DNA from 2 places in the Spelaeicoccus albus genome. Region 1 is predicted to be linked to the other one. Evidence: predicted binding sites of a transcription regulator. Region 1 holds the regulator's gene; the other holds the start of a gene.
The links. The regulator HrcA, encoded in region 1, represses chaperone genes, less so after heat shock. The targets are predictions, from matches to a motif close to TTNGCACTCGNNNNNNNCGAGTGCNAA.

Region 1 (11,634 bases):
CCGGCAAGCGCGCAAGCAACGACCCCAATTGATCGAAAAGGCCCTCCTGCGTGCCGATCACTGTCGGCGATTCGCGCGCAATGAGTTCGGCCATCACGGGCAACCGCCGATTCCACGGGTGGCCGTCGCGCGCTGCCGCATAACGCAGATTGAATGACATCACGGACAGCTCGCCGGCGGCCGGCGCGGGCATGAACGAATTGTCGGTCCGTTCCGTCGAAGACCCGATGGCCCTCACCTCCATATTGACGTCGTGTTTTCGCGGGGCGACCGCCGTCATGGGATGATGGAGTCTCCCGACCAACGAACGAGGTACTTCTCACTGTGTCTTCACAGCGTGCCGACGCGCACCAGTCCGCGTCGCCCATCCGTCCGTCGGCGACTTCGGCCGATTTGATCCGCAACTTCTCCATCATCGCGCATATCGACCACGGCAAGTCGACGCTGGCCGATCGGATGCTGCAGCGGACCGGAGTCGTCGAATCCCGCGGCATGCGCGCACAGTACCTGGACCGGATGGATATCGAACGCGAACGCGGTATCACCATCAAATCGCAGGCGGTCCGGATGCCGTGGCAGGTCGACGGCCAGCCGTACGCGCTCAACATGATCGACACGCCCGGGCACGTCGACTTCACCTACGAGGTCTCCCGCTCCCTTGCCGCGTGCGAGGGCACGTTGCTGCTCGTCGATGCGGCACAGGGCATCGAAGCGCAGACGCTGGCGAACCTGTATTTGGCGATGGAACACGATCTGACGATCATCCCGGTGCTCAACAAGATCGATCTGCCCGCGGCTCAACCGGAGAAGTATGCCGATGAGCTTGCCCACTTGATCGGGTGCGAACCCGAGGAATGTCTGCTGGTGTCCGGCAAGACCGGTGAAGGCGTCGAGGCGGTGCTCGACCGCATCGTCAGCGACATTCCGGCGCCTCACGGCGACCCGGACGCGCCGGCACGCGCCATGATCTTCGACTCCGTGTACGACACGTACCGCGGCGTCGTCACGTACGTCCGCGTCGTCGACGGCAAGCTGACTCCACGCGAAAAGATCGTCATGATGTCGACGCGCGCCACGCACGAGTTATTGGAAATCGGCGTCAGCTCGCCCGAACCCGAACCCTCGAAAGGGCTTGGCGTCGGCGAAGTCGGCTACCTGATCACCGGTGTGAAGGATGTGCGTCAGTCAAAGGTCGGCGACACCGTGACGTCCGCTGCGGCGCCGGCGTCCGATGCACTGAGCGGGTACCAAGATCCGAAGCCGATGGTGTTCTCGGGAATCTACCCCGTCGACGGCTCGGAGTACCCGGCGTTGCGTGATGCCTTCGACAAGCTCAAACTCAACGACGCCGCACTGGTATACGAGCCGGAGACCTCCGCCGCGCTGGGGTTCGGCTTCCGCGTCGGGTTCCTGGGCCTGCTGCACCTCGAGATCATCCGGGAACGACTCGAGCGCGAATTCAATTTGAATCTGATTGCCACGGCGCCCAACGTGATCTACGACGTCACCATGGAAGACGGCTCCGAACTCGTGGTGACGAACCCGAGTGAATACCCGATCGGCAAGATCGCCGACGTGCGCGAGCCGATAGTCCGGGCCACGGTGCTGACTCCGAGCGAATTCGTCGGCGCCGTCATGGAACTGTGCCAAACGCGGCGCGGCACGATGATCGGCATGGACTACCTGTCCGAGGACCGGGTCGAACTGCGGTACACGCTGCCCTTGGCCGAGATCGTGTTCGACTTCTTCGACATTCTCAAGTCGAAGACCCGCGGCTACGCATCGCTCGAATACGAACCGTCCGGTGATCAAAGCGCCGACCTCGTCAAGGTCGATATTTTGTTGCAGGGCGAGCAAGTGGACGCATTCTCCGCGATCGTGCACAAGGACAAGTCGTATGCGTACGGCGTGATGATGGCGGGCAAATTGCGGGAGCTGATCCCGCGTCAGCAATTCGAAGTGCCGATCCAAGCCGCCATCGGTTCGCGTATCATCGCCCGCGAGACGATCCGCGCCATCCGCAAGGACGTGCTGAGCAAATGTTACGGCGGCGACATCAGCCGCAAGCGCAAACTGCTCGAAAAGCAAAAGGAAGGCAAGAAGCGGATGAAGATGGTCGGACGGGTCGAAGTGCCCCAAGAGGCCTTCATCGCCGCCTTGTCCTCCGACGACGGCGGCGGCAAGGGCGACAAGAAGTAGGACGCCGGGCGACTATCGCGGCAATGCCGGCAGGGGTGAGCCCTCGCTCCGGCGTGCCGCAGTCCGATTGCCGCATTCCGAGTGCCGCATTCCGAGTGCCGCATTCCGAGTCCCGAGTGGTGGCGAATGGCTGCAAAATCGCCGATTTTGCAGCCATTCGCCACCACTCGGCGGGCCGGGGGAGCCATTCGCCACCACTCGGCGGGCCGGGGGAGCCAAAACGGCGTGAATCCGGGACGTCGGGTCAGCGCCAGTCGCCGTAGGCCTCGAAGTCTGCGGCACGCGGGCCGTCGGTCACGTCGGAGACCGGTGAATCGAAGACCATCGTGGGCTGATCGGCACTCCACGGCGCCCAGCCCGGATCGGCGGAATTGATGAAGTCCACCCATGCACCGTGCATGGCCCGATGCAAATCGTCCGGCGCATCGGCGCCGACCAGCGAGGACGCCGCCCGGTGGGTGCCGAACACGAACGGCAACTCGAGCGCGTGGCAGGCACCCAGCTCGCCGGCCGGCCAATTGAACTGGTACATGAACGTGGCGGCCGATCTGTTCTTCCGCCGTGCCCGGGCAAGTCGCATGGTCGGTAGCCACAGCAGCCGGTCCGATGCGATCCGGCCCAAAATCTCACCCGGCGAATTGTCGGGCCGGTCCCGGTAGCGATGCAGGACGGCATCCGGCACGCCCAGCTGCTCGGCGGAGCGGGCCAACGCGGCCTCCGAGACGGTGCCGGTCCGGCCGCCGGGCACCGTCCACAGCCGGTATTCGTCCCGATTCGTCCCGAGCAGCAACGGCACGGCGCCGCCGGCGCCCTTGGCCAGCAGCCGGTCGGGGCCCTCCGGCAGCGAGTGGCCGTCGACGACGAAGGTGAACGCCGGTCCGCCGGTCAACGGCGAGCCGTCGGCCAAGAGTTCTTCCTGTGCGTCGTCCAGAGTCGGCAGGTCGATCTCGGACAGCGCGGCGGCCGTGCGCGGCACTCCAAGGATCCCGGCAAGTCGCTCGGTGACGGCTGCGGCGTGATCGGACGATGCTGCGGCAGTCGGCCCGCTCTGCATCACCGCGCGATGGAACAACCCCGCACCGAGCGGCGTGGCCATCAATGCGGCGACGCTATAGGCTCCCGCCGACTCGCCGGCAATCGTGACCCGGTCGTGGTCGCCGCCGAACGCACCGATATTGACCTGCACCCATTGCAAAGCAGCGAGCTGGTCGAGAAGACCGCGGTTGGCCGGCGCATCGGGCAGCTGGCCGAAACCGTCGACGCCGAGTCGGTAATTGACGGACACGAACACGATTCCGGACGCTGCAAAGGCGGTTCCGTCGTAAATCGGCACGGCGTTCGACCCGTGCACGAGCGAGCCGCCGTGAAACCACACCAGCACCGGAAGCGACCCCGGCTCGGCGTCGGCAGGGGCCCAGACGTTGACGTTGAGCGTATCGTCGCCGGCAATCACGGGGTCCGGCAAGATGGCGCCGAGGGCCCCCGAATACGGACGTCTCGTGCAGGTCGCGCCAAACCGCGTTGCATCGCGGACTCCCACCCAGCCGGCATGCCCGACCGGGGCGGCGAACCTGCGCCGTCCAGTGGGTGCCGCGGCGTACGGGATTCCCCGGAACGACACGATTCCGTTGTCGCGCAGGCCCGCCACCCGGCCGCGATGAGTTGATACTTCGGTCTTCATACGCGGACCGTTATCGATGCCGTTACCGACGTGTCACGCATAGTTCCAGCATGACACGATTGAACACATGTCACCCAGCCTGCCCGACGGTTTGCCGGTTCCGGACGACGGCGCTCTGCCGCCGGGTGCGGCGGAGGGCGCGTCGTCCCGGCCGCTGAGCTTGTACGTGCACATTCCGTTTTGCTCAGTTCGGTGCGGATACTGCGATTTCAACACCTACACGGCCGCCGAGCTCGGCGGCGGCGCCAGTCAAAATGAATACGCCGACACGGCTGCCGGCGAAATCGTCTTCGCCGACGGCGTCCTGACCGCCGCCGGAATCCCGCGTCGCAGTCTCGATACCGTGTTCTTCGGCGGCGGCACCCCGACGCTGCTGCCGACTGCGGATCTGGCCCGGCTGCTCGGCGTCGCGCGCCGGCGATTCGGGCTTGCTCCGGAGGCCGAGATCACTACCGAGGCGAACCCCGATTCGGTGACTGCCGAGTCGCTGCGCGAACTGGCGGACGCCGGGTTCACCCGAGTCTCGTTCGGCATGCAATCGGCGGTCCGGCACGTGCTGAAGACGCTCGACCGCACGCACGACCCGGATCGGATCCCGCACGTCGTACGGTGGGCGCGCGAGGCCGGCCTCAACGTCAGCCTCGACTTGATCTATGGCACTCCGGGGGAGTCGGTCGACGATTGGCAGCGGAGCATTGATGCGGCGTTGGCTTGCGGGCCCGACCATATTTCGGCCTATTCGCTGATCGTCGAAGAAGGCACGAAACTCGGCCGCGACGTCCGTCGGGGCGTCGTACCGGCGCCGGACGAGGACGATCTGGCGGTCAAATATGAGCTGGCCGACGCCGCGTTCCGGTTGGACGGCCTGCAGTGGTACGAGGTGAGCAATTGGGCTCGCGAACCCGGCCAAGAGTGTCGGCACAATCTCAATTATTGGCTGGGAGCCGACTGGTGGGGGATCGGCCCGGGCGCTCACAGCCACGTCGGCGGCGTGCGCTGGTGGAACGTCAAACACCCCCGGCCGTATGCGGCCCGGCTGGCTGCCGGGACCAGTCCGGCAGCCGGGCGTGAGATCCTCGATGCATCGACTCGGCGGATGGAAAAGATCATGCTCGAGATACGGCTGAATTCGGGGCTGGACGTCGAGGCCGTGTCGGAAGGGCGGCGGGCCGCAGTACCGTCGCTCGTCGAGGACGGCTTGATCGACGCCGGCGCCGCCGCGACCGGCCGGATCGTCCTGACCGACCGCGGCAGACTATTGGCCGATGCCGTCGTGCGTACGCTCGTCGATTAATGGCTAGCTGATCATCCGGATAGTGATCGGATACCGGTATGCCTCGCCGCGATTCGACGCGACCGCTCCCAGGATGCAATACACGATGTTCGCGATCCAGACGAGCGGCCACAGAATTGCGCCGATGAAGACGAACGTGAGAAGTGCGGAAATGATCGTTCCGATCAATACCGTGAGTTGGAAATTCAAAGCTTCCTTGGTATTTCCGGTGATGAACTGCGACCGCTCCTTGTACACAAGCCAAATGATGAGCGGTGCGATCCAGCCCAGGATGATGCCGCCGGCGTGTGCCAGCGTCGCCCAAGTGCGTTCGTCGTCCGCAGTCACGGGCGCCGGGAGGTAGCCGGGCGGAGGCGGCTGGTATCCCGGCGGCGGAGCCTGCCGATATTCGGGCGGCGGGCCTTGCTGATTGCCGGGCTGCTCGGGAGTGCCGGGCTGCTGCGGCTGCTGCTGATTGCCGGGCTCCGGTGGATTCTGATCAGACATGGTGCGCGCTCCTATCAACGCTGCACTGCATCGGGCGGCAGTGGGATCTTCGGCTGTGCCGGGTCCGCAGGGACTGGCTGTGTGCCAGCTTAGTCGACAGTGACGAAATCGATGAGTTCCTCGACACGGCCCGACAACGTGGCCTCGACATCGGCGTACGTTTTCACGCAGCCCAGAATGCGCTGCCAGCCGGCCCGAACGTCGGACGGCGTGCGATGCGGCCAGCCCAGCCGCGCCAGCGTACCTTCCTTCCACGGCTCGCCCTTGGGAACGTCCGGCCACGCGTCGATCCCCACGACTGCAGGTTTCACGGCTGCCCAGATGTCCACGTACGGGTGTCCGAGGACCAACAACGCGCCGGGATGCCGGTCGGCCAGGCCGTCGACAAGGCGGGTCTCCTTGGTGCCGGCGATCAGGTGATCGGCAAGGACGCCGATCTTCCTGCCGGCGGTCGGCTTGAACTCGGCGAGTTTCTCCGGCAGCACGTCCAAGCCGCCGAGAGGCTCGACCACAATTCCCTCGATCCGAAGATCGTCGCCCCAGACCTTCTCGATGAGCTCTGCATCGTGGCGGCCCTCGACCCACAAGCGCGATCCGCGTGCGACCCGCGCGCGGGCGCCCTCCACCGCGATCGAGCCGGACGCCGTCCGCTTTGCTCCCGCGGGCGAGGTGCCCGCCGCGGACGCGCCGACGCTCGATACACCGGGATTTCGCGTACCGCGGCCGCCGCGCGCGGCAGGTACCAGGACGACCGGTCGGCCGTCGATCAGGAACCCCGGCCCGAGCTCGAAGCTCTTCAGCTTGCCGCGGCGGTCTTCGAGGGCGACGACGTGTACCCCGCCCATCTTCTCCACCCGAACGACGGCGCCGACCCACCCGGTCTGCGGGTCCTCGACAACCAGACCGGGCGTAGCGGGTACCTGCTCGGATGGTTTCCTCCGATGGGAGGCCGGCGATGAGGCGGCAAGCACGTCCGAACCGTAACGATCCGACGGAGAGTAGTAGGAAGTCACCCCTCAACGCTATCTGTTTGCCGAGCGCGAACGTCGGTTACGCGCCGCGAGTCGCCGTCGGAGAGTAGACTGGCACTCTACGGTATTGAGTGCCAGCGGGACCATCGCGCGAGAATTGATTGCCGAGGCCGCCGCAGGTACCGAGGCGGCGACGCGAGAGGGGGACGGAAATGTCGGATCGACGCCTGGAAGTACTACGGGCAATCGTCGAGGACTACGTGGCCACTCGCGAACCGGTCGGATCGAAGGCTCTTGTCGAACGGCACCGGCTCGGCGTGTCGTCGGCGACAATCCGCAATGACATGTCGGCTCTTGAAGACGAGGGGCTGATTGCTCAGCCGCACACGTCCGCCGGTCGCGTGCCCACCGATCTGGGGTACCGCACGTTCGTCGACCGAATCTCGGGCCTCAAGCCGTTGTCGCAAGCCGAACGCAATGCCATCACGATGCTGTTGGACGGTCCGATGGACCTCGACGACACCCTGGAGAGGACAGTGCGGCTGCTGGCGCAACTGACCCGGCAGGTCGCCGTCGTCCAATACCCCCAGCTGAGCGCCTCACGCATTCGGCACATTGAACTGGTGTCCCTTGCCGCGGACCGCTCGCTCGTCGTCCTGATCACCGACAACGGCCGTGTCGAGCAGTCGGTCGTCGTCACGGAGGGGCTCGGCGAGAACGATCTGGCCGACTTGCGGGCGCGGCTGAACACGGCACTTGTCAATGTGCGCATCACCGATGTCTCGGATATGCTCGATTCGCTGCGCGTCGGGCTCCCGGAAGTGGAACTGCCGGCTTTCGAGGCGGTTCTCCGCGTGGTCGGCGACTTGGCCGAGGCCAACCGGGAAGACCGGATCGTGATGGCCGGCACCGCGAATTTGGCGCGGGCCGGAACCGATTTCGGCGAATCGATCGGCCCGCTTCTCGAAGCAATCGAGGAGCAGGTCGTCTTATTGAAGCTTTTGTCGACGATGGGCGAGGATTCCCACGAGGTGACGGTACGGATCGGGCACGAGAATTCGCACTCGTCATTGGCGGGAGCCTCGCTGGTCGCGACCGGCTATGCCAGTGGCGGTGACGTGTCGGCGACGCTCGGCGTGCTCGGCCCGACCCGGATGGACTATCCGACGACCATGGCCGCAGTACGTGCCGTCGCCCGGTACGTGTCGCGCATTCTCAACTAAACGATGTCTCAACACAGGAAGCGACTTACTTCGTGAGTGATCACTACGATGTACTCGGGGTGCCCCGGGATGCCTCGAGCGAGGAAATCAAAAAGGCGTACCGCAAGCTTGCGCGCAAGCTTCACCCGGACGTCAATCCGGGACAGGAGGACGAGTTCAAGGCGGTTTCGCACGCGTACGAAGTGTTGTCCGATCCGGAAAAGCGCCGCAACTACGATATGCACGGCGACTCGAACGGCGCCGGCGCATACGCAGGCAATCCGTTCGGCGGCGGATTCGGGGACATCTTCGACAGCTTCTTCCAAGGCACCAGCGCTCGCGCCCAAGGACCGGCGTCGCGCACGCAACGCGGTCAAGACGCCCTGATTCGGCTTGCGATCGACTTGTCGACCGCCGTTTTCGGCGGCACCGAGCAGATTGAGATCGACACGGCAATTCTGTGCAAGACGTGTAAGGGCAGCTGCACCCGACCCGGCACGAGCCCGAAGACTTGTGACATCTGCCACGGAACCGGACAAATTCAACGTGTCGCGCGCACCCTCCTCGGGCAGATGATGACCACGTCGCCGTGCAATGTGTGCCATGGCTTCGGCACGACCCTCCCGGACCCCTGCCAGGACTGCCAGGGCGAAGGACGCGTGCGGCACCGCCGTACCCTGACCATCAAGGTGCCCACGGGTGTCGATTCCGGTACCCGCATTCAGCTGGGCGGGCAAGGCGAAGTCGGCACGGCCGGCGGGCCTCCCGGCGACATCTACGTCGAGATCGAGGTTCGCCGGCACCCCACGTTCACGCGGCGCGGCGACGATCTGCTGGCCACGCTCGAGCTGCCCATGACGGCGGCCGCCCTGGGCGTGAACGTTCCGCTGGAAACTTTGGACGGCACGAAACAAATCGACGTACCGGCAGGCACCCAGGCCGGCGACGTCATCACGTTGCGGGATCTCGGCGTCGGCAAGCTGCGTTCGTCCGGCCGCGGCGACCTGAAGGTGACGTTGCACGTCGTCACTCCGGTCAAGCTGGACGACGAGCAAGCCGAGCTGTTGCGCAAGCTCGCGTCGCTGCGTAGCGAAACGGCTCCCGAAGCGAAGCTTGCCTCCGAAGGCCACAGCGTGTTCTCCAAACTGCGCGACCGGTTCGCCGGGCGGTGACGGCGCCGCTGTTCTTTTCGCCGGGGCTCGACCCCGGCACGTGCCGAGGCGCCACTGTGACTCTGGACGGCGCGGAAGCCCACCATGCCGTGCGGGTGATGCGGCTGAAGGTCGGTGAAGAGCTCAGCGTCTCCGACGGGCACGGGTTCGTCGCCTACGGCCGGGTCGCCTCGATCGACGGGGAACGGCTGGTCATGGTCGTCGACGACACGCGGTACGAGCCGCCTCCGGCCACACGGCTCGTGCTCGTACAGGCTCTGGCCAAGGGCGATCGCGACCTCCAGGCGATTGAAGCGGCCACCGAGATCGGCGTCGATGAGGTCGTGCCGTGGTCCGCCGAGCGAAGCGTCGTCGTCTGGCGGGAGGGGAGGGCCGACAAGGCTCTGCGCAAATGGCGTTCGACGCTTCTGACATCGAGTAAGCAAAGCAGACGCGCCCGGCAGCCGAGCCTCGGTGAACCGGTGACGAGCAGGCAGCTTGCCGCATCGATCGGCGCCGATCCGGACACCGTGGCCATCGTGCTGCACGAGGACGCCGCGGACTCGCTCGCCTCAATTGCCCGATCCGTCGACGCGGGGAAAGCCATCATGCTCATTGTCGGCCCGGAGGGCGGCATTGCCGAGCGCGAGCTGGACATGCTGACCGCGGCCGGGGCGCGCGCGGCGCGGATAGGCCCGCACGTGTTGCGCTCGTCGACCGCCGGCCCGGTTGCGCTCAGCGTCGTCCAAACCGCGCGCGGAGCCTGGGATCGGGCTTAGTCGGACGGCGTCCCGGGTCGGAAGTCTCGGGGATCCGTGCCAATGCCCCCGCCGTGCGAGTGTCGCTGTGCCGGAGTCTTCTTGGCCGACTTCTTCCCGTGCTTCCGTGACGGTTTGTCGATGGTGAAAGTCTTCTTGTCGACGTACCTGACATTTGCCATCTTTGTCGAATTCGGAGTCTTTTCCGAGTCAGTCTCGAACGCCGACGCCGTGTAAATGCCATTGGGCAATTCAATGACGAAACTGAAACTCGTCGGATTGGACGGATCGGTCGACACCGGGATGGGCTCGCGGCGCACGATCTTGCCTGCAGCGTTCTTCACCTGCCACATGAGGGTCCCGTCGGCCGATGCGCCGTTGCCGTTGATTGTCACGGCGCCCGTGGTGAAAATCTGCCCCTCGCCCGGGTCGATCAACCAGACCGGCGAGCGGGCGTCGGCGTCGCGCGAGATGGCCCTGCCGAGTTTGACGTCGCCCCACGCCGAGTAATTGGGTTTGCCGTCGACAAGGATGGTGACGGCCACGATGCCGTCGGCGAGCTTGGCTTGAGCAGCGGCGGCCGTGGCCGTGTACACGAGCTGCTGAATCGATTGCTTGGCCTGCAACTTCGTCGGGTGCGAATTGAACGCATCCGACGAGATGTCGACGGTTATCGTGTTGTCCTGCAAACTCGACGTCACCGACCTGGCCGGCCGCCAGAAATTCTGGTACGAATCGTCGAGCGGGTGCAGTTTCGTCATCGCGGACACCGCGGTGGCCACCGGGTCGTCCAAGCTCGGTGCGTTGCGGAACTCCCGGTACAGCTTGTCGTTGTTCTTGTCCGAGCCGAGAAAATACACCGGCGAATTCACGGTACCGGCGGTGGTGGGCGTCGGGGTCGGGGTCGTCGATTCCTGAGATGCGCCCCACGGCCCCGTACAGGCCACCAAGGTGGCGCCGGACAGCACTATCACGCAAATGGCACCGATCACCAAATACCAAAATCGCGCGTGCGGCGATCCTGAAACTGGCGGCATGGACGATCCCTTGTGCGTAGACGGTACTGACTTTTGCCCATGGCTATGCCATGTAGTTCAGTATCAAACCATTTGAGTTTTCCACACGGTGACCGGGTAAGTCGCCTCAAAACCGCTGTCGTGACCGGGTCTTTACCAAATCGGCATCTTCGGGGTTCGCGGCCGCCGGCGATCGGGCGCGCGTCGGCGCGCTGCCGTAGACTTATCGCAAAACGGATTCGACGTACAAGGAGATAACGGTCCGCACGCGCGGACCCCACCATGGCCTCACCGACACCCGAAAATCATCCCGCAGCCGGGACCGGCGGCATGGCCGCCGGACGGCAGCCGGACGAGCCGGCGACGACGGAACTGATCGAGATCGACACCTCCATGGTCGCGCTGTTGGGCGCGCACGACGAATCGTTGAAAGCGCTTGAACGAGCGCATCCGGACGTCGATTTCATGGTCCGCGGCAACGAGATCACCCTGACCGGGCCGGCCGTATCGGTTCGAGCCGTCAAGGACCTGATCGGCCAGCTGCGCACCGTCGTGGCGTCGGGCCAGCCGTTGACGGCCGACGCCGTCCGGCACGCCGACACCATGTTCAGCGGGCCCCGGCGGGCACGTCCGGCCGATGTGCTCACGACGAACATCCTGTCGTCGCGTGGCCGCTCCATCCGCCCCAAGACGCTCGGACAAAAGGATTACGTCGATGCGATCGATGACGACACAGTCGTATTCGGCATCGGACCGGCCGGAACGGGCAAGACCTACTTGGCGGTCGCCAAGGCCGTTCAAGCGCTCCAGCGCAAGGAGGTCAACCGGATAGTCCTGACGCGGCCGGCCGTGGAGGCCGGCGAGCGGCTCGGTTAT
Region 2 (19,292 bases), 2.9 Mb from region 1:
GTTTCACGCCCACCGGCAGCGGCTCGGTCTCGTACCGAAGCGTCGAGGGCAGCGCGTTTTCAACGACGCAGGATGACATCCAGGCGCTGCTCTCGCGCGATGTCGGCACGACTGTCACGCCGTCCGTCGACGACTATGGTTTCACCTGGTTGGTCGTCGAGCACGACGAGGCCGACGCCAGCGGCCTGGTGACCGATCTGCACGCCGTGAACACAAGTCTCGAATCGCAAGGGTTCGGACCGATGCTGTTGTGTTCGCTGATGTACTTCACGAATCCGAACGGGGACCGGCTCGCACTGGTCTACCTGTACAAGCGCGGCACTTTCTATCCGTTCATCCCCGTGAATGCCCGCAAGCAGCAGCGCAACAGCGCTTTGGAGTTGCAGGTGCGCGGCGTCTTGTCGTCCGATGTGCCGATTGAAAGCGATTTGTCCCGCTGGTCGCCGGTGTGGGGTGCGCCCGGTCTACAGTAGTGCGCCGGCAGGCGAACCGGACGCCGACGTCGCCGCACGAATTAGGATAACCTAAGCTGGACGAATGGTTGATAGTTCCCCCGCGTCCGTACCGCCTCGCAAGAAGCGACGTCTGACGCATCTGACGGTCACGCGGGTCTTTCCCGTGACCCCGCATATGATCCGGGTCGTGGCCGGCGGCGACGCGCTTGCCGACTTTCCCGATAACGGTTTCACCGACGCGTATGTGAAAGTGCTGTTCATGAAGGACGGCGTCGACTACCCCGATCCGCTCGACATGGAAGTCGTTCGCGCCGAGTACCCGCGCGAGCACCAGCCCGCCATGCGCACGTACACCGTGCGGTACCAGACCGCGACCGAGCTGACGCTGGATTTCGTGGTGCACGGGGACGAAGGCATCGCCGGGCCGTGGGCCGCCGGGGCGCGCGTCGGGGACGATCTCTATCTGCTCGGTCCCGGCGGGGCCTACGCCCCCGATCCGGCTGCCGATCGCCATCTGCTGGTCGGCGACGAATCCGCGCTGCCCGCCGTCCTGCGCGCGATCGAACAGTTACCCGAAGGCACCCGCGCCGAAGCCTTCATCGAGGTCGGGAGCGCGGAGGAGGAGCAGCCGATCGAGCCGCGGACGGGACTGACCGTGCATTGGTTCCATCGCGGCCCCGATGCTCCGGGCACTCATCTTGTTCCGGCCGTGAAGGCGGCCGACTGGCCCGGGGACGACGTGCACGCGTTCGTGCACGGCGAGGCCGGGTTCGTGCGAGACTTGCGCCGGTATCTGTTGTCCGAGCGCGGCATGGAGAAGGATCGGCTATCGATCTCCGGCTATTGGAAGTCCGGAAAGAACGACGAAGGATTCCGCGCCGACAAGCGAGCCGAGAAACAGGCGGAAAACCAGCCCGATGAGCGAGCCGAGACGAAGACCGAGACCGGAGCCCGCGGATAACGCTTCCATGGGATAATGGCCCCAGGAGGAAAAACGATGCTCATCAGGTATTTCGCTGCCGCGCGAGCCGCGGCCGGCAGCAGCGAGGAGACCCGTGCGCTCACGGGCCGGACCAGCCTGGCCGGTCTGCTTACCGAGCTGGCCGGGGCCAACGACAAGCTGGCGGACGTGATCCCGGCGTGCAGTTACCTTCTCAACGGGACGGCTGTGGCCCCGCGAGTCGCTTCGGACGCCGCGCAATCACCGCTCGTCGGCGACTCGGACACACTCGACGTGCTGCCGCCGTTCGCAGGCGGCTAGGCGCCGGCAACTAGGCACTGGCAACTAGGCACTGGCCACCCATTCGCTCGTGCCGTCGCCAAAGGTTTGGTGCTTCCACATCGGCAGCTCGGTCTTGACGACCTCGACGATTGCCTCTGCACAGTCGAACGCCTCGCGTCGGTGCGCCGACGACACGGCCACCACGAACGCCGGGTCGCCCACCGTCAACGATCCGTACCGGTGCGAGACCGCGACGGCATCGGCCGGATGCCGGGTCAGGCAGTCTTCAACGAGCCGGCGCAGCACCGTCTCCGCGGTCGGGTGGGCTTCATAGTCAAGACGGACGACGTGCCGGTCCTGGTCGTGATTGCGCACCACGCCGCAAAAGGTCACGACAGCACCCAGTCCGGGCCCTTCGACGAGGGCCGAATGCGATGCGGCGTCCAGCGGCTCGTCGACGACGGCGGCGCGCTTGACGGCGCTCACGGTCCGACCACCCGGACCGCGTCACCGGCTGCGTCGACGACGTCCCCGGGGTGGAGCTGGCGGCCGCGCCGGTCTTCCGTGTGCCCGTTGACGCTCACGCGGCCGTCCGCCAAGAACATCTTGGCTTCACTGCCGTCACCGATGAATCCTGCCAGTTTGAGCAGTTGCCCCAGCCGAATCGCCGAATCGCGGATTTGGACCTCGCGCGGGCCTGCCATATCGTGTCCCTCCCATTGAACGTCGCCGGGCACGCGAGCGTCCGGCACGGCAGACGGACCACCGGCCAGTACCGAGTTCCAGTGCACCCGGCCGAGCACCCATGCTCCGACGGGGTGTCGGTAGCTGCTGCGTCCGTCGATTGTCGACGACTCCAGATATACCGCACGCAAGCGCTCGTCCGCGCCGCAGGCATCACTCGTCAGTACTGCAACGTCAACGGCCGGTTCGAGGGCCTGGGCATGCTTGATAGCGTTCTCGACGTCGTCCGCGGCGAACACCGCCTCGTATCCGGGCGCCCGGACGCCGTCCGCATGCGTGAGAATGGCCGCCGCGAAGGCTTTGTCGCGCGAGCGATACCGGGGCTTGGCACTGCGCGGACGTTTTGCTCGCAGCCCGCTCGACATCAGGATGCGCACCATCGAGCGCGTGCCGACCCGTTCGGCCCCGGCATCGACGAGCGCGGCAAGTTGAGCGGCAGGCACGTCATAGTGGTCTCCGTCGAACGCGCGGGCCGGGATTCCGGTCGCGCCGGCAAATCGGTGCAGTTCGGCCATCGACCGGTCCGACACGAGGTGCGACCATTCGGTGCCGTGGGCCGGCCACAGCGGTTCATCGATGAAAATGCCCACGCCCCCATTATCGCAGGGACTCAACCGTTGCCGCGCGCAGTTCCGGGCGAAACGCTCGGATCACCGTTCGCGCCGTCCATCACGGCCGTCAGTAGTCCGGGCAGCGCGCCGCCCGCCGCATACGCGCCAAAATAGCCGGTCACGTAGCCGGCGAACGCCGAGCCGGCTCGCCAGTATTCAACGGACAGGGTGCCGGTGCCGACCAGAACGGTGCGGATGTCCGGCGGCGCTCCGACGGCGACGTGCAGGGCGTCGTCCGCACATGCCGGAAGGGGACGCGGCTGGGAGCCGGGGGGTGCCCAGTCGACGTCCCCGGCCGACGGACCGTGCTGCGGATTGAAAAAACACGGCGGACGGCGCGCGGGCAGCTGCTTGCCGCTCAGCCGAGCGCGAACGCACATCACCGAATAGCGCCCCCGTTCCAGGCATTCGGTGACACGGCGGATCTCAGCGGGTCCCGAGGCCTTGGCCAGCAGCGTGGCCGCGGCGTCGAGTGATTCGCGTGCGCTGTCGTATTCGCGCTGCGTGCCGGCCGACAGCATGCCGATGGCGGGGGCGTCCCGAAGCTCGGCGAGTTCGTGGGCGAACTCCTTGATGTCGTCTTCGGCGGCAGCGCTGACCAGCCCCAGGTCGATTGCGCGGCGGGCCGCGGCGTGCCTGGCGTTCCGCCAGTAGATCCCCACGATGAGGAGCCCGAGCAGTACGAGCACCACAATGAGAACCGCCACCACTTCTGACTCCTTTGCCCGTCGACTCACACCATTTTCGCGCGACAGTCTGAGCGAGGCCTGGGAGCGGGCGTCACAATTCGGACGAAGCCTCCCAGCCGCCGACTCCGGCCGCGGACGTCGCCGCATCGATCTCCGCCAGTTCGGCTTCCGTGAACTCGGTATTGTCCAGCGCGCCGAGATTTTCCTTCAGTTGCCCCACACTGGAGGCGCCGATGACGGCAGACGTCACGGTCGGCGTGCGCAGCACCCACGCCAGGGCCAGCTGCGCGAGTGTTTGTCCGCGGCGGGTGGCGATGTCGTTCAGGGCGCGCACGGCGTCCAGGTTCTCTTTCGTGAAGGTGTCGCCGCCAATGCTCGGTCGGTCGGTCGCGCGCGCCACGCCGTCCGCGCCGCCCAAATATTTGCCTGTCAAGAGCCCCTGGGCCAGCGGAGTGAAGACGATCGCGCCCATATCGCGATCGTCGAGTGTTGTCAGCAGCCCGTCTTCGACCCACCGGTTGAGCATGGAGTAGGCGGGCTGATGGATGATCAGCGGAGTGCCCAGATCGTCGGCGATCTTTTTGGCCTCGGCGGTCCGCTCGGCCGAATAGGACGAAATGCCTGCGTACATGGCCTTTCCCGAGGTGACTGCGGTGTGCAGCGCGCCGATCGTCTCTTCCAGCGGAGTATCCGCGTCGAAACGGTGCGAATAAAAGATGTCGACATAGTCGAGGTTCATCCGCGACAGCGACTCGTCGAGGCTGGTCAGCAGGTATTTGCGCGGCCCCAAACGCCCGTACGGGCCGGTCCACATGTCCCATCCGGCCTTCGTCGAGATGACCATCTCGTTACGGTACGGACGAAAATCCTTTGCCATCATCCGGCCGAAATTCTCTTCGGCCGATCCGTAGGGCGGTCCGTAGTTGTTTGCCAGATCAAAGTGGCTGATGCCGTGATCGAACGCGTAGCGCAGCACTTCCCGTTGAACGTCGAACGGCCGGTTGTCGCCGAAGTTGTACCACAGGCCGAGCGAGATGGGCGGCAGCAGGAGCCCGGAATTGCCGACGCGGCGGTACGAGAACCCCGCCCACCGGCTATTGTCTGCGACGTACGGGGCGCGGAAGTCGTCGTTCACGACTTCGAATCGGGCGCCATGTCCCGTTGGCATAAGCTTCTCTCTTTCTACGCGATGTAGCTCAATTCTGTCATGCGTGGAAGAATCAATAATAATGACGGAAGCTTCATCCGGCGACGTTTGGTCCCGGCTCAGCCGCGATCCGCGCGATCCCAGCGCGGCATCGTTGCGTGCCTCCGATCGGGACCGGGACGCCGTCGCTCAAGAGCTTGCGGACGCTTTCGCCGACGGTCGACTCGACCGCGAGGAATACGACGAGCGCAGCGATGCGGTGCTGCGCGCCAAGACCCTCGGCGACTTCCCGCCCATCCTGGCCGATCTGTCCCCGGCGGACGGAACGCCGGTACCGGCCAAGCCCTCGCACGACTTTCAGTCCCAAGCCGAACGGGACTACAAGCGAAGTTTCCGGCAGCGCCTGTCGGGGGCAATCGGCAGCTCGGCCATCACCACCGGGATCTGGGGAGCGAGTTCGATGGCGAGCGGTCATCTCGTTTTCTTTTGGCCGGTGTTCGTCGTTGTCGGCACCGGCGTCGGCGTCGTCACGACGTTGCTCAACAAGGGCGATCAGATCGATGCCCGCCGCGAACAGCTCGAACAAAAGGCGGACCGCAAGGCCATGGGGTCCGGCGCCGACCCCGATGACGACTCCTACCGCCACGGCCCCTACGGCCCCGGCTGGAACGGTCCGCACGGCGCCTGGTCGGGTCTGACGCGGGACGAACGCCGTCAACGTGCCCGCGATTGGCGCGACAACCGCCGCTGACCGCCGCCCACGAGGTCGTTCGTCCGCCACGGGGTCGGCAATGCAGCCCCGCGGCGGACAACCTACCCCGCGAACACGGCAAAGGGCCGGCCCCGGTTTCCCGGAGTCGGCCCTTTGCGTGTTGCGGAGAGCGGATTACATCATTCCGCCCATGCCGCCCATGTCACCGGGATCCCCGGCCGGGGCGGCCTTTTCCGGCTTGTCGGCGACCACTGCTTCGGTGGTCAGGAACAACCCGGCGATGGACGCGGCGTTCTGCAGAGCCGAACGCGTCACCTTGACCGGGTCATTGATGCCCGCGGCCAGCAGGTCCTCGAATTCGCCGGTCGCGGCGTTCAAGCCGTGTCCGGCCTGCAGCCCGCGAACCTTCTCGGCCACAACGCCCGGCTCGAGCCCGGCATTGAATGCGATCTGCTTCAGCGGAGCATCGATGGCGACCTTGACGATGTTCGCCCCCGTCGCTTCGTCGCCCTCGACCTGGAGACCGGCGAATGCCTTTTCTCCGGCCTGGATGAGAGCCACGCCGCCACCGGCGACGATGCCCTCTTCGACGGCGGCCTTCGCGTTACGGACGGCGTCTTCGATGCGGTGCTTGCGTTCCTTCAGCTCGACCTCGGTCGCGGCACCGGCCTTGATGACTGCCACGCCGCCGGCCAGCTTGGCCAAGCGTTCCTGCAGCTTCTCGCGGTCGTAATCCGAATCCGAGTTCTCGATCTCGGCGCGGATCTGCTGAACGCGTCCGGCGATCTCCTCGGCGTCACCGGCACCTTCGACGATGGTGGTCTCGTCCTTGGTGACAACGACCTTGCGGGCGGTGCCCAGGAGATCGACTGTGGCGTTTTCGAGCTTGAGGCCGACCTCTTCGGCGATGACCTGGCCACCGGTGAGGATGGCGATATCGGCCAGCTGCGCCTTGCGGCGGTCGCCGAAGCCCGGAGCCTTGACGGCAACCGACTTGAACGTGCCCTTGAGCTTGTTCACCACGAGGACGGCCAGGGCTTCGCCCTCGACGTCTTCCGCGATGATCATCAACGGCTTGCCCGACTGCTGAACCTTCTCGAGCACGGGCAGGAGATCCTTGACGTTGCTGACCTTCGAGTTGACGATCAGAATGTACGGATCTTCCAGCACCGTCTCCTGGCGCTCGGCGTCCGAGACGAAGTACTGCGAGATGTAGCCCTTGTCGAAGCGCATGCCTTCGGTGAGCTCGAGTTCGAGGCCGAACGTGTTCGACTCCTCGACAGTGACGACGCCTTCCTTGCCGACCTTGTCGATCGCTTCGGCGATCAGCTCGCCGATCGCCGGATCGCCTGCCGAGATACCGGCGGTCGCAGCGATCTGCTCCTTGGTCTCCACGGCGGTGGCGGACGCGAGAAGATCGGCAGTGACTGCTTCGACGGCCTTCTCGATGCCGCGCTTCAGGCTCAGCGGATCGGCGCCGGCAGCGACATTGCGCAGACCTTCGCGCACGAGCGCCTGTGCCAAAACCGTGGCGGTGGTGGTTCCGTCGCCCGCGACGTCATCGGTCTTCTTGGCAACTTCCTTGACGAGCTCGGCACCGATCTTCTCGTATGCCTCGTCGAGCTCGATTTCCTTGGCGATGGACACGCCGTCGTTGGTGATGGTGGGAGCTCCCCACTTCTTCTCCAAAACAACGTTGCGGCCGCGCGGGCCAAGCGTGACCTTGACGGCGTCGGCGAGGGTGTTCAGACCCCGCTCAAGACCGCGCCTGGCCTCTTCATTAAACGTAATCATCTTAGCCATGGTGGCTTGTCGTCCCTCCCGGTACCGGGTATGGATGGTGGACCCGATCCGAATGCCCGCGACGGTCGAACCGCCTCCGCGTCCGATCTCTTTACGGCCGCGAAGATCCAGCTCTCACTCAGATCAAGAATGTGGCACTCTCATAGCGAGAGTGCTAACTCTAGATTTAGCACTCTCCACCCGAGAGTGCAAGATGACGGAGACCGGAAAATGACGGAAAGCGCCACCCCGTCGATTACGGAGCGGCGCCCTCACCGTCGATGCGGCCGAATGCTCGGCTCCGGCTGCACTCGGCTCAGAACGGACGAACGGATTCGGCCTGCGGGCCCTTCTGTCCTTCTCCTACCTCGAATTCGACCTGCTGGCCTTCTTCGAGCGAACGATATCCGTCCATTTGAATCGACGACCAGTGGACGAAAACGTCCGAGCCGCCGCCTTCAACGGTGATGAATCCATATCCTTTTTCGGCATTGAACCATTTGACGGTTCCCTGGGCCATTTCTTGCTCCAATTTCACTACGGTCTTGCAATCCGGCTACCGGCCGGATCGGGTCTCACGCTCGCGCGGTCCGCGATGGTCCAACGTGCGGGCCAATCCGCCGGCCACCGTGAGGCGGCAAGACTTGAGGAGAGGGTGTGCTCATCGAACTGTTTGACCAGCACTCACTTTAACCGGGAAATTCGCCGTTTTTAGGGCGTAGATCACATCCCGCAACCAATCCGTTATATATCTGCGGCCCGCGCCAGAAGCAGATACCGGCCCGGCGCACGCTACTGCGAGTCCGAATAGTCCGATCCAAGAACGACTGTGACGGACGTGGCGAACTGCGTTGATTGCTCGACCTTCGTCGTCCCGAGTTTCTTGGCCAGTGCCTTGGCGGTCGGTTTCAAGTCCGCCGAGCTGTAGTAGACGGTCGTCGTATCTTGCGGGGTGCCGTAGTTTCCGGTCGAGCTGACCGACCAGCCGTCGTCGCGCAGCTTCTCGGAGGCACGTGCAGCCATTCCGGCGGTTGTCGTCGAGTTGAGCACCTGCACATTTTCCGACTTGTCGACGGCGGCGACGGGCGATTTGCTCGTGGACTTCGTCGCCGACGGTTTCTTCGAGCTCTTGCCGGACTTGCCGTTCTTGTCGCCGGCCTTACCGGAGTCGGATTTGCCGTTGTCCCCGGAGATCGCGGATTGCCGATCGGTACCGGCCTTGCCTGAATTCACGATGTTGACCACGGCGATCCCCAGCAGCGCCACCACCACGACGACTATCGCCACGAACACTATCGAGCTCACGCCGCCGAGTCTTGCGGATTTCTCCCGGTGCGTACCGCGACGATCCGAGTCGGTGACGTCGTCGAATTCGTCCGGCGGGTACTGCTGCGGCATTACGCCGTCCCGTGGCCCTGGCGACGCGCAGAGCGCTCACGCTGGCGGACGTCGCGCATGCGACGCAGCCGCTTGACGAGCATCGGATCGTGGCGAAGTGCGGCCGGCGAGTCGAGAAGCGAATTGAGAATTTGAAAATAGTTTGTCGCGCTCATCCCGAACTGATCACGGATGGCCTGTTCCTTGGCGCCGGCGTAACGCCACCATTGCCGTTCGAAGTCGAGAATCTGCTGGTCGCGCTCGGACAGCTCGCCGGATTCCGGGTCCGCCGGAACGTCACGGGTCGCTTGACTCATCGAATCTCCTTAAAAGCGCTCCTGCCGAGCTCATGCCGTCGGCACGATCATGTCCAGCCCCCATCGTAGGCGCGAATGACACCCGTGTCATTCTCATTCGAGCGGAAAGCGCCAGCTATTGTGAAGGCATGAGCGAATCAAGTTTATCCGGGCGGCATGCCATTGTGACGGGGGCGGCCGGCGGTATCGGCTCGGCGACGGCGCGTAAGATTGCCGAGCAAGGCGCGCACGTGACATTGGCGGACGTCAATGCCGAAGCGCTCGAACAGCTGTCGGGCGAACTCCGGGATGCCGGGCTGAGCGCGCAGACGTGGACAGTCGACCTGACCGATTCCGATGCTCTTGCGGCATTGACGCTGGACGCCGACATCCTCGTCAACAACGCCGGTTTGCAGCACATCGCTCCGCTGCACGAATTCCCGCCGGAGAAGTGGCAGCTGCTCCATCAAGTGATGCTCACTGCCCCGTTTTTGCTCATTCGCGCCGTCCTGCCGTCAATGTATGAGCGGGGGTGGGGCCGGATCGTCAACCTCTCCAGCGCGCACGGCTTGCGCGCCAGCGAGTTCAAGGGCGCCTATGTGGCCGCCAAACACGGCTTGGAAGGCCTATCGAAGACGACGGCGCTGGAGGGCGCGGAGCACGGCGTCACCAGTGTGTGCATCAATCCCGGATATGTACGCACACCGCTCATCGAATCGCAGATTGCCGGCCAGGCCAAGGCCCACGGCATTCCCGAGTCGCAAGTACTGAGCGACGTCATGTTGGCCACGCAGCCCCTCAAACGCCTTGCCGAGCCGGAAGAGATCGCGGACGCCGTCGCGTTCGCCTGCTCGTCGGCCGCCACCAATATGACCGGCAGCAATATTGTGCTCGACGGCGGCTGGACGGCTCGCTGACCCTCGCACGCGAGCGAGCGAGCACGGGCGGGCCGGGCACTTGGCGTGCCCGGCCCGCCATCCGCACAAAGCCGGCTACGCGAGCTTCACGTTGATCTGTTTGGTCTGCGTGAAGCCTTCGAGCATGCCTTCGACGGAAACCTCGCGACCGATGCCACTGGTCTTGAAACCGCCGTACGCCTGCCCGACGACCTGACCGCCGCCCTGGTTGACCTGCACCCAGCCGGAGTCGATCCGGTGGGCGGTCTTCAGCGCCGAGTCCAGGTTCTTGCTGAAGACGAACGCCGCCAGGCCGTAATGCGTGGCATTGGCCATTTCGACGACCTTGTCCTCGTCCTTCCACGGCAGCACCGCAAGCACCGGCCCGAAGATCTCTTCCTGAGCGATCCGCCAATCATTGCTGACTCGCGAGAGCACCTGCGGAGCGTGGTAGAAACCGGGCTCGCCGACCGTCAGCTTGTCGGCGCCGTCGTAGGCGACCTGCACGCCGTCCTGCGATTTGCCGTCCGCGATGTACTCGGCGATGCGGTCGTACTGCTTCTTGTTGATCACGGCGCCGATGTCGCTGGCTTCTTCACGCGGATCGCCGACCTTGAGCCCCGAGATCTTGTCGACCAGGCGTCCTAGGAAGTCGTCGTAGATGTCCTCGTGCAGGAACAAGCGCGACCCGGACGTGCAGCTTTGACCCTGCCGGGCGAACCGGGTGGCCAACAGCACTTGGTCGACGACGTCGTCCGTGCACGAATCGGGAAACACGATGGACGGCGACTTGCCGCCGAGTTCGAGCGAGCTGTGCGCCAGCCGGGCCCCCGCCTTTTGCGCGACGCCCCGTCCGATGAGAGTCGATCCGGTGAAGGACACCTTGTCGACGTCCGGATGCACGACGAGTTCCTCGCCGATCTCGGCACCGAGCCCCGTGACCACGTTCAGGACGCCGGGCGGCAACACCCGCTGGCAGATCTCGGCCATCTTGAGGATGGTCAGCGGGGCGTCCTCGGCCGCCTTGAGCACCATGGTGTTCCCGGCCGCAAGCGCTGCCGGGGTCTTGAAGCCGGCGATCATGAGCGGCGAGTTCCACGGCAAAATGCCGGCGACCACGCCGAGCGGCTGCCGGCGCGTGTATTGCAGCTGGTTGTCGCCGGCCGGGAGCACGGTGCCCTTGACCTCGCCGGCGACGCCGCCGAAGAACCGGAACAGGTCAATGAGCGTTTGCGACTCGGGGCGTGCCTGCGTACGCAGCGCATTCCCGGTATCCAAAGCCGTCAGTTGCGACAGATTCTCGGCTTCGCCCGCAAGTTCGTCGGCGACCGCGAGCAGCATCCGCTGGCGTTCCTTGAAGTGCAGGCCGGCCCAGGCCGGGTACGCCCGCCGGGCGGCCGCGACCGCACGGTCGGCATCTTCCTTGCCGGCGCGGGGCGTGCCGGCAATGACGACATTGCGATCGATCGGCGTGATGACGTCGATCCGGTCACCCGAAGCGGCTTCCACCCATTCGCCGCCGATCAACATTTTTTCGTGTGTCGGCGTGATATCCACTGTCATTGCTGTATCGCTTTCCTTGTCTTTCGCGTGTGCTCGTCCGGGCTATTCCCAGCGTCTCACTGGTTGCCGTCCATCGAACCGTCGACGAGCTTGACGATGGCCGAGCAGTCCTTGCCGCCCATGCCGGCGTCCGAGAGCTTCTGGAACATGCCCTGCACGTATTCGCCCAGATCGAGCGGCGTATCGGTCTGCTGCGCGGCGGCAATTGCCAGTCCGATGTCCTTATTGGCCAGGTCGGTGGTGAAGGTGGGATCGAAGTCGCGGTTCGACGCCGCAGTGTCGACGACGCCGGGAACCGGATACCAAGTGCGCAGCGCCCAGGAATCGCCCGACGAGACCCTGGCGATGTCCCAGAACGTCTGCTTGTCCAATCCGAGCCGGTCGGCAAGCACTGCGCCTTCACAGGTCGAGGCCAGGTTGATGAACAACATCAGATTGTTGCAAATCTTGGCGGCCTGCCCCGTGGTATCGCCGCCCGTGGCGATGATGTTGCCGGCCATCGGCTCGATGTACGGCTTGGCCTCGGCCACGTGGTCGTCGGCGCCGCCGACCATGAACGTCAGCGTTCCGGCTTCGGCCCCGGAAATACCGCCGGACACGGGAGCATCGATGAAGCGGAAGCCCTTGACGCGCGCTTCATCGTGCAGCGTCTGGCACGACTCGACGTCGATCGTCGAGCTGTCGATCAGCAACGTATCGGTTGAGGCGTGGGCAAAAATACCGTCGTCGCCCTGGTAGACCGCAAGCGCATGCTGCCCCTTGGGCAGCATCGTGAACACCACGTCTGCTCCGGCCACGGCCTCGGCGGAACTCGAGACGGCGACGACACCGTGCCGGACTGCTTCCTCCATTGCGGCCGGAACCAGGTCGAAGCCCTTGACGGTATGCCCGGCCTGCACGAGATTGGCGGTCATGGGGCCGCCCATATGGCCGAGTCCGACGAATCCGATAGTAGACATAGCTGACAAGCTCCTTCGCTTCACGGGATCGATTGCCCCTCGGGCGCCCGGATCCGCAGGATTGAGTGACTGGCTGCAGCCAAGCGTCGGCGCGACGTCCGGGGTGGACGACGGGCGTGACGCAGGCCACTTACCTGCTATCTTGTCCGACTATCCGCGCAGATGGAAGCGGTCCAACGATCAGTTTTCCGCACTGACGATGTGCAAAAATGCACATATGCCTATGTCGCCACCGTCCCCGAGGCGTCGAATCAGCGCCGACAACTTGCTGGTGCTGCTTGCCGTCGGTCGGCTCGGCCGGTTCACTTCGGCCGCCGAAAGCCTGGAACTCAATCACACGACAGTCTCCCGGCGCATTGCCGAACTCGAGGCGACGCTCGGCGGGCCGGTGCTGACCCGCACGTCCGGCGGGCTGGAGTTGACCGAATTGGGTCAGGAGGCTCTTGCCGCCGCCGAACAGGTCGAGGGCGCAGTTTCCGACCTGCGGCCGCGCCGCGACGGCACGTCGCGGTTGCAGGGCCTCGTGCGCGTATCGACCTCCGACGGGTTCGGCGCGCACGTCGCCGGTCCGGCCCTGGCACGCGTTCAGCGGCGGCATCCGCGCTTGTCCATCGAAATCGTCACTGCCACCCGGCGGGCGTCGCAATACAGGTCCGGGGTCGATTTGGAGATCATCGTCGGCGAACAACAGGTCTATCGTGCCGAATCGAGCAAGCTGACCGATTACACGCTCGCGCTCTACGCGACCCGCGAATACCTGGAGTCCGCCGGGACGCCGGCCACCGCGGCCGAGCTGGCCGACCACCCTCTCGTGTACTACATCGAATCCATGTTGCAGGTCGACGATCTGGACGCCATTCGCCGCGGAATCTCTTCACGCCGCGACTCGTTGACCAGCACGAACGTGTTCGTCCAGCTTGAGGCGACGCGTGCGGGCGCCGGTATCGGTCTGCTGCCGCGATTCATGGCCTCCCCTTGCACAGACCTCGTGCCGGTGCTGCCCGATGACGTGTCCTCGACCTTGTCGTTCTGGCTGGTCGCGCGGCGCGAATCGTTACGGCGGCCGGCCGTCGCGGCAGTGGTTTCCGGGCTGCGGGAGTACGTGGCCGACCATCAGCGGCTTCTCGTAGGCGAACGCTAAGGTGGACCGAATGAACCGGAAACCATTGCGGGACCTCGTCGATCCCGGCTGGGCCGCGGCGTTGGCCGGCGTCGAGACCACCGTGAGCGCCATGGGGGACTTTCTGCGCGCCGAAGTGGCGGCCGGGCACCGTTATCTGCCCGACGGCTCCAATGTGCTGCGAGCGTTCCAGCGGCCGCTTGCCGACGTGAAGGTGCTCATTGTCGGCCAGGATCCGTATCCGACTCCGGGCCACGCGGTCGGCCTGTCGTTCTCCGTCGACAGACGGGTGCGCCCGATCCCCCGAAGCCTTGCCAACATCTACACCGAGCTGCACTCCGACCTGGGCATCACGCCGCCGCAACACGGTGATCTTTCCGCATGGGCCGATCAGGGCGTGTTGCTGCTCAACAGGGTGCTCACGGTGCGCCCGGGGCAAGCGGCTTCGCATCGCCGCAAGGGCTGGGAGACGGTGACGGACGCCGCGATCCGCGCCGTCGCGGCCAGGGGCACCCCGCTGGTGGCCATCCTCTGGGGACGGGACGCCCAAAGCTTGACGCCGCTGTTGGAAGGCGTCGACCGGATCGCCTCGGTGCACCCCAGCCCGCTATCGGCCTCCCGCGGGTTCTTTGGCTCGCGGCCGTTCAGCCGGGCCAACGACTCACTCGTCCGACAAGGTGCCGGACCGATTGACTGGCGGCTTCCGGCGTCGTAGCGATTTGAGCATGCCCGGATTTGCCACAAAGGTTCCGAGTACCGACCCGATGCCGAGCGCCGCCGCCCACAGCAATGCGGCCACAAGAGTCGTCATACCGGTAGTCATCGACACGTGGGCGTTCGGCTGCGTCAGCTGGTAAATGCCCGTGAAGATTTTCAGGCCGGGCAGCAGCGGGAAGAGACCCGGAACTATGACGACCAACGCCGGCGCGTCGCGTCGATCGGTGACGATCCGGGCCAGTCCTGCCACGACGGCCGCGGCGATGGCCGCCACCAGAACGTTCCCCCAGTCCAGCAGTCCCAGGCTGATCCACACGATGTACCCGATCATCCCGATCAAACCGGACGGCACCACGAGTCGGCGCAACGACTGATTGCCGACGGCGCCGAGCACCGACACGACGAACGAGAGGATGATCGCCAGCAGCGACCGTGCCAGGGCGGGCGAACCGCGCCCGATCAGGACGTCGATCTCCTTCAGCCCAATGGCCTGTCCGATTGCCAGTCCGACGCCCACACCGGCCACGATGGCGGCAAGCACGACGAACACATTTACCAGGCGCCCGGCCGCCGTGATGGGGAACCCGCTGATGGCGTCCTGCACGGTACTGACGAAAGTGATTGTCGGCAACAGCAACATGATGCCCGCCGATACGACGAATTGCGGCCCCAACGGCACACCGAGCCGCGCCAGCGCCATGGCGACCGTCGTCGTGACAGCAGCGGTGGCCAATGCCACGAAGAAGTACGGGATGCCCGTCTTTTGCAGTTGCCGACCGACCAGCGACATGACGAACGTGATGATGGTGCCGACGGCCGCGCCGATCCATCCGCCGCCGATCAACACGGTAAGAGTTCCGGCCAGCACCGCCCACACGACCGTCACCAGCCACCTGTTGAACGGTTTGGGCTGGGCGATGATCGCATCGAGCCGAGCAGCGGCACCGACCTGATCGAGTTTGCCGGCCACCAAGTCGAGCACCAGACGGTGCACTGCGGCGAGCCGGCCGTAGTTGATGGACTCGCCGCGGTTCACGCCGAGCACCGTCAGCGGACGGCCGTCCGCAGTCGTATAGTGCACGATGATCGACTGATACGTCAGCTCCACGTCGAGGTCTTCCAGCCCGCATGCCGCGCAGGCCGCAATGATGCTGGTCTCGACGTCGAGATTGCTGGCGCCGGCGCGCAGCATGGTCTCCCCGAGGCGAAGCGCGAAGTCCAGCGTGATGCGTGCGTCGCTGTCGTCCGGCGCAGCCCGTTGCACCGGATGCGAGTACGGCGTGTTCCGCAGACGCTCCACGATGGGGATCGGCTGCGTGATCGGCGAATTGTCCGCAATGATCCTGTTGACGGCGCGCCTGGCGATCTTTTCGGCGCGCCTGGATTGCCGGTTCGACGTCGGCGCCGTTCCGATCAGGGGGCTCGGCCCGGTTTGCGCCCAGTCGTTGACCTGCGCATCGTCGACAGGTGCTTCCTCGACTTGCGCGTTCTCGGCCGTCTGAGGCTCGGAGTCCGACTCTGTCATACGCGGTAGGTCCCTGCCACGGATCCATCCGGATCCGCGGCGTCGTAGCGGTATACGCGGTTGCCGCCGATATACACCTCGCGTGCCCGGGACATGACGTCAAGCGGGTCGCCGTCCCACAGGACTATATCGGCGTCGCGGCCCGGGGTGAGTGAACCAATGCGATGGTCGAGACCCATCATGCGTGCCGGATTGATTGTCAACGCCCGCAACGCCTCGTCGTGCTCGAGCCCTTCCTTCATGGCCAACGCCGCCTGGTACACCAGGAAATCGATGGGGACGACGGGATGGTCGGTCGTGATGGCGATCCGGACGCCGGCGCCGGCCAGCGCGCCGGGAGTGCGCAGGTGACGGTTCCGCAGCTCGACCTTCGACCGACTCGTGAACAACGGACCGATGATGACGGGAATGTGTTTGTCGGCCAAATAATCGGCGATGAGGTGGCCTTCGGTGCCGTGGTTGACGACGAGCCGGTAGCCGAATTCTTCGGACAACCGCACCGCCGTGGCAATGTCGTCGGCGCGGTGCGTGTGCTGATCCCAGGCGAGTTCGCCGTCCAGCACGCGCACGAGAGTCTCCAGCCCGCCGTCCCGGGTGAACGGTTTGCCCTCCAGCTCCGCCGCATCTCGGGCCGAACGGTAGTCCTCGGCCGCACGGAACGCGTCGCGAATGACTGCCGCGGTCCCCATCCGGGTCGACGGCAGCTTCTTTTGCTCGCCGTACACGCGTTTCGGGTTCTCGCCCAAGGCGCTCTTCACGGAGACGGAGTCGCTGATGAGCATTTCATCGACAATGCGTCCCCACGTCTTGACCGCAACCGTCTGGCCACCGATCGGATTGCCGGATCCGGGCTTGATCAGGGCGGCGGTCACACCGCCGCGCAGCGCGTCGCGAAAGCCTTCGTCGGCAGGGTTGACGGCATCGATCGCTCGCAGCCGGGCGCCGTTCGGATCGGTCATCTCGTTGGTGTCGTCGCCGGCCCACCCGTCGGCCTCCTCATGGATGCCGACGTGCGCATGCGGTTCGAAGAATCCCGGCAACACCCAACGTCCTGCCGCGTTGACGACGTGGGCGTCGTCCGGAATCCGCACGTCCGCGCCGACCGCATCGACCTTGCCGTCGGTGACCAGGACGACGCCGCCGTCGATCGGGTCGGCGGGATTTCCGTGCTCGTCGGCGATAGGAAGAACGCGTCCGCCAGTGAAGGCCACAGTCGATGTCATGTGTTGCAAACTCCCGGTGATGGTCGAGGTGAATTGGTGTCGTCTTCAGCATAGTTTCACGCAGCCGGGAAGTCGCGCCGGACGCGCGGCAGCCGACGGCCAGGCAGCCGATTGGCGGCCACCCGTTCCGATCGGGTTTAGTTGATGTATGAGTTCACGGCGTTCCGCTGCCACCCCCGATGGCGCCTCCACCGGCGCTCGGGGCACTACGTCCGTCGCCCGATCCGCGACCGGGGCGCCCGCCGACCCGGGCGATCGCACCGGGTCGATAGTTTTTGCCATTTTGGCGATGCTGGTGGCCACGCTCACCATGATTCCGGCCGCCGATCTTGTGAAGGAAAGACTCTCCGGCGGTCTCGGCGGCGACGCGCATATCGTCCTACCGGTCATTGCCGCAGTGGTGTCGGGGATCGTGGTCGCCGCCGTTTTCGCGGTCAGCGTGCGCATGTCGGGCCTGGGCGTCATCATCGTGGGTGCGCTGCTGATCGCCGCCGGTATCGCGTTCTTGGCCGCGCCCGCCGCATTGATGAACGTCGACCCGGGCAGCGGCTACTGGCATGCCTTGAGCACCGGGTCGTCGTGGATCAGCATCAGCGGCGGTTTCCCGGCCGCCGGCGCCGTCGGAATCGGCATCGGGATCGGAGCGCATCAGCGGCGACGCGGACGAACTGCCGGGCCGGCCGGCATGTCCGTCGCCGGCGTCCTGCTGGCCATTGCCGGTTCGCTGTTCGTTGCGTACGCCGGAACGGGCAGCACGAAACCGGCGGTGTTCTTGCTCTCCGCAAAGGTCGGCGACGCCGAGTTGTACCGCCGGATGCTCTTCGAGCCGCACTATCTGACGTTATTGGCCGTGCTGGCCATTGGGCTGATCCTCTTGGTCGCGGCCGGCTCCATGGTGCGCTGGTCGGCGTGGTCGGCGATCGTCGCGGGCGCATTGGTGGAGATCCCGGTACTCGTGATGGTGATTCGGCCGGGGTGGATTATTTCGGGAAGCGGATCAATGCTGCACAGTGGAAGCGCCGGCACGAACATCGGCGAATTCATCTTGTTCGGCGGGCTCGGCCTGGTCGGCGTGGTGCTGCTCGGTGGCGGCGCGGGCACGTTGATGATCCGGCCCGCGCTTGCTCCGGACGACGCGGACGACGCGACGTCAGAGACCCCGACCGCAGCAGGTGGCGCCACGGCGTCCGGTGAACGGGGCGGCGCCGACGAGCCGTCCGACTCAGCGCTTGGCGGCGTTCGGGACGACGACCCAGAGCGCGATGTAGATGAGGAACTGCGGCCCCGGGAGTAAGCACGAGACGATGAACAACAGCCGGATGATTCCTGCGCTGATGCCGAACCGGTCGCCGAGACCGGCACAGACGCCGGCGATCCAGCGCCCGCGCTTGGGACGAACGAGTTCCATGGGAGCCCTCCTTGGTCAGGGTGCGGCCGCTTGCACGGCAATTACCCTCCCAGCTTGGCACGGCGGGGCGTTCGGCGCGACCAGTCGCCGGCGCGGTGGCAGACTGGAACGGTGAATCGCTACATCATCATCGGCGCCGGAGCTATCGGCGGAACCCTTGCTGCGCGGCTGACCGAACACGGCCGGGAGGTCGTTGCGGTGGCACGCGGCGAACACGGCAGGGCAATCGGCCGGCGCGGGCTGACCTTGCGCTCCCCCGACGACACAGTCACCGTCCGGCCGAAAGTGGCGGCGTCGCCGTCCGAGGTGCGCCTCAGAACGTCCGACGTGCTCGTCCTTGCGGTAAAAACGCAGCAGGCCGGCGCAGCGCTGGCCGAATGGGCGGACGTGCGCGTCGTGAACGAGACGGGCGACGACATCGGCGCGGCCGGCGATCTGCTGCCGATCGCGACGGCGCTCAACGGAGTGCACGCCGATGAGCTCGCGGCACGATACTTCACGACTGTGATCGCGGCGTGCGTGCTGTTACCGGCGGTCTTCCTGCAGCCCGGCGAGGTCATGGTCCGCGTCGCGCCGGTCAGCGGCGGGTTCATCGTGGGAAGTCCGTTGCCGGGCCCGCTCGGGATCGATGAGGCGGCGTCGACGGCCGTCGAGACGATCCGGCGCGACTGGACGTCCGCCACGTTCGAAGTGCTTCCCGTGCCCAACGTGATGGATTGGAAGTACACAAAGCTCGTGTCCAACCTGGCCAATGCGCCGCAAGCCCTGCTCGGCCCCGACTCGGACGAGCTCTCCGCGATCGTCGAGTTGGCGAGCACGGAAGGTGCGAGGGTGCTGGACGAGGCC

Region 2: the regulator HrcA is predicted to act here: its motif matches at 7,515-7,541, upstream of groL (chaperonin GroEL).

The regions. Positions count from the first base shown of each region.
Region 1 covers NZ_JACBZP010000001.1:3,209,498-3,221,131, reverse strand. The annotation lists gene BJY26_RS14960 (endonuclease/exonuclease/phosphatase family protein) at 1-193, opposite strand, end outside; gene lepA (translation elongation factor 4) at 367-2,199, shown strand; gene BJY26_RS14950 (carboxylesterase/lipase family protein) at 2,444-3,880, opposite strand; gene hemW (radical SAM family heme chaperone HemW) at 3,948-5,174, shown strand; gene BJY26_RS14940 (DUF4870 domain-containing protein) at 5,178-5,660, opposite strand; gene BJY26_RS14935 (DUF3097 domain-containing protein) at 5,750-6,673, opposite strand; gene hrcA (heat-inducible transcriptional repressor HrcA) at 6,844-7,854, shown strand; gene dnaJ (molecular chaperone DnaJ) at 7,887-9,005, shown strand; gene BJY26_RS14920 (16S rRNA (uracil(1498)-N(3))-methyltransferase) at 9,002-9,763, shown strand; gene BJY26_RS14915 (GerMN domain-containing protein) at 9,760-10,779, opposite strand; gene BJY26_RS14910 (PhoH family protein) at 11,041-11,634, shown strand, end outside.
Region 2 covers NZ_JACBZP010000001.1:261,200-280,491, forward strand. The annotation lists gene pspAB (PspA-associated protein PspAB) at 1-473, shown strand, start outside; gene BJY26_RS01225 (siderophore-interacting protein) at 538-1,416, shown strand; gene BJY26_RS01230 (MoaD/ThiS family protein) at 1,453-1,716, shown strand; gene BJY26_RS01235 (molybdenum cofactor biosynthesis protein MoaE) at 1,741-2,163, opposite strand; gene BJY26_RS18895 (DUF4031 domain-containing protein) at 2,160-3,011, opposite strand; gene BJY26_RS01245 (hypothetical protein) at 3,032-3,769, opposite strand; gene BJY26_RS01250 (aldo/keto reductase) at 3,813-4,889, opposite strand; gene BJY26_RS01255 (DUF1707 SHOCT-like domain-containing protein) at 4,951-5,619, shown strand; gene groL (chaperonin GroEL) at 5,755-7,383, opposite strand; gene BJY26_RS01265 (cold-shock protein) at 7,679-7,882, opposite strand; gene BJY26_RS01270 (LytR C-terminal domain-containing protein) at 8,155-8,760, opposite strand; gene BJY26_RS01275 (DUF3263 domain-containing protein) at 8,760-9,056, opposite strand; gene BJY26_RS01280 (3-hydroxybutyrate dehydrogenase) at 9,185-9,952, shown strand; gene BJY26_RS01285 (aldehyde dehydrogenase family protein) at 10,028-11,494, opposite strand; gene mmsB (3-hydroxyisobutyrate dehydrogenase) at 11,551-12,453, opposite strand; gene BJY26_RS01295 (LysR family transcriptional regulator) at 12,677-13,594, shown strand; gene BJY26_RS01300 (uracil-DNA glycosylase) at 13,605-14,288, shown strand; gene BJY26_RS01305 (threonine/serine exporter family protein) at 14,235-15,815, opposite strand; gene BJY26_RS01310 (amidohydrolase) at 15,812-17,038, opposite strand; gene BJY26_RS01315 (hypothetical protein) at 17,187-18,332, shown strand; gene BJY26_RS01320 (PspC domain-containing protein) at 18,261-18,446, opposite strand; gene BJY26_RS01325 (ketopantoate reductase family protein) at 18,558-19,292, shown strand, end outside.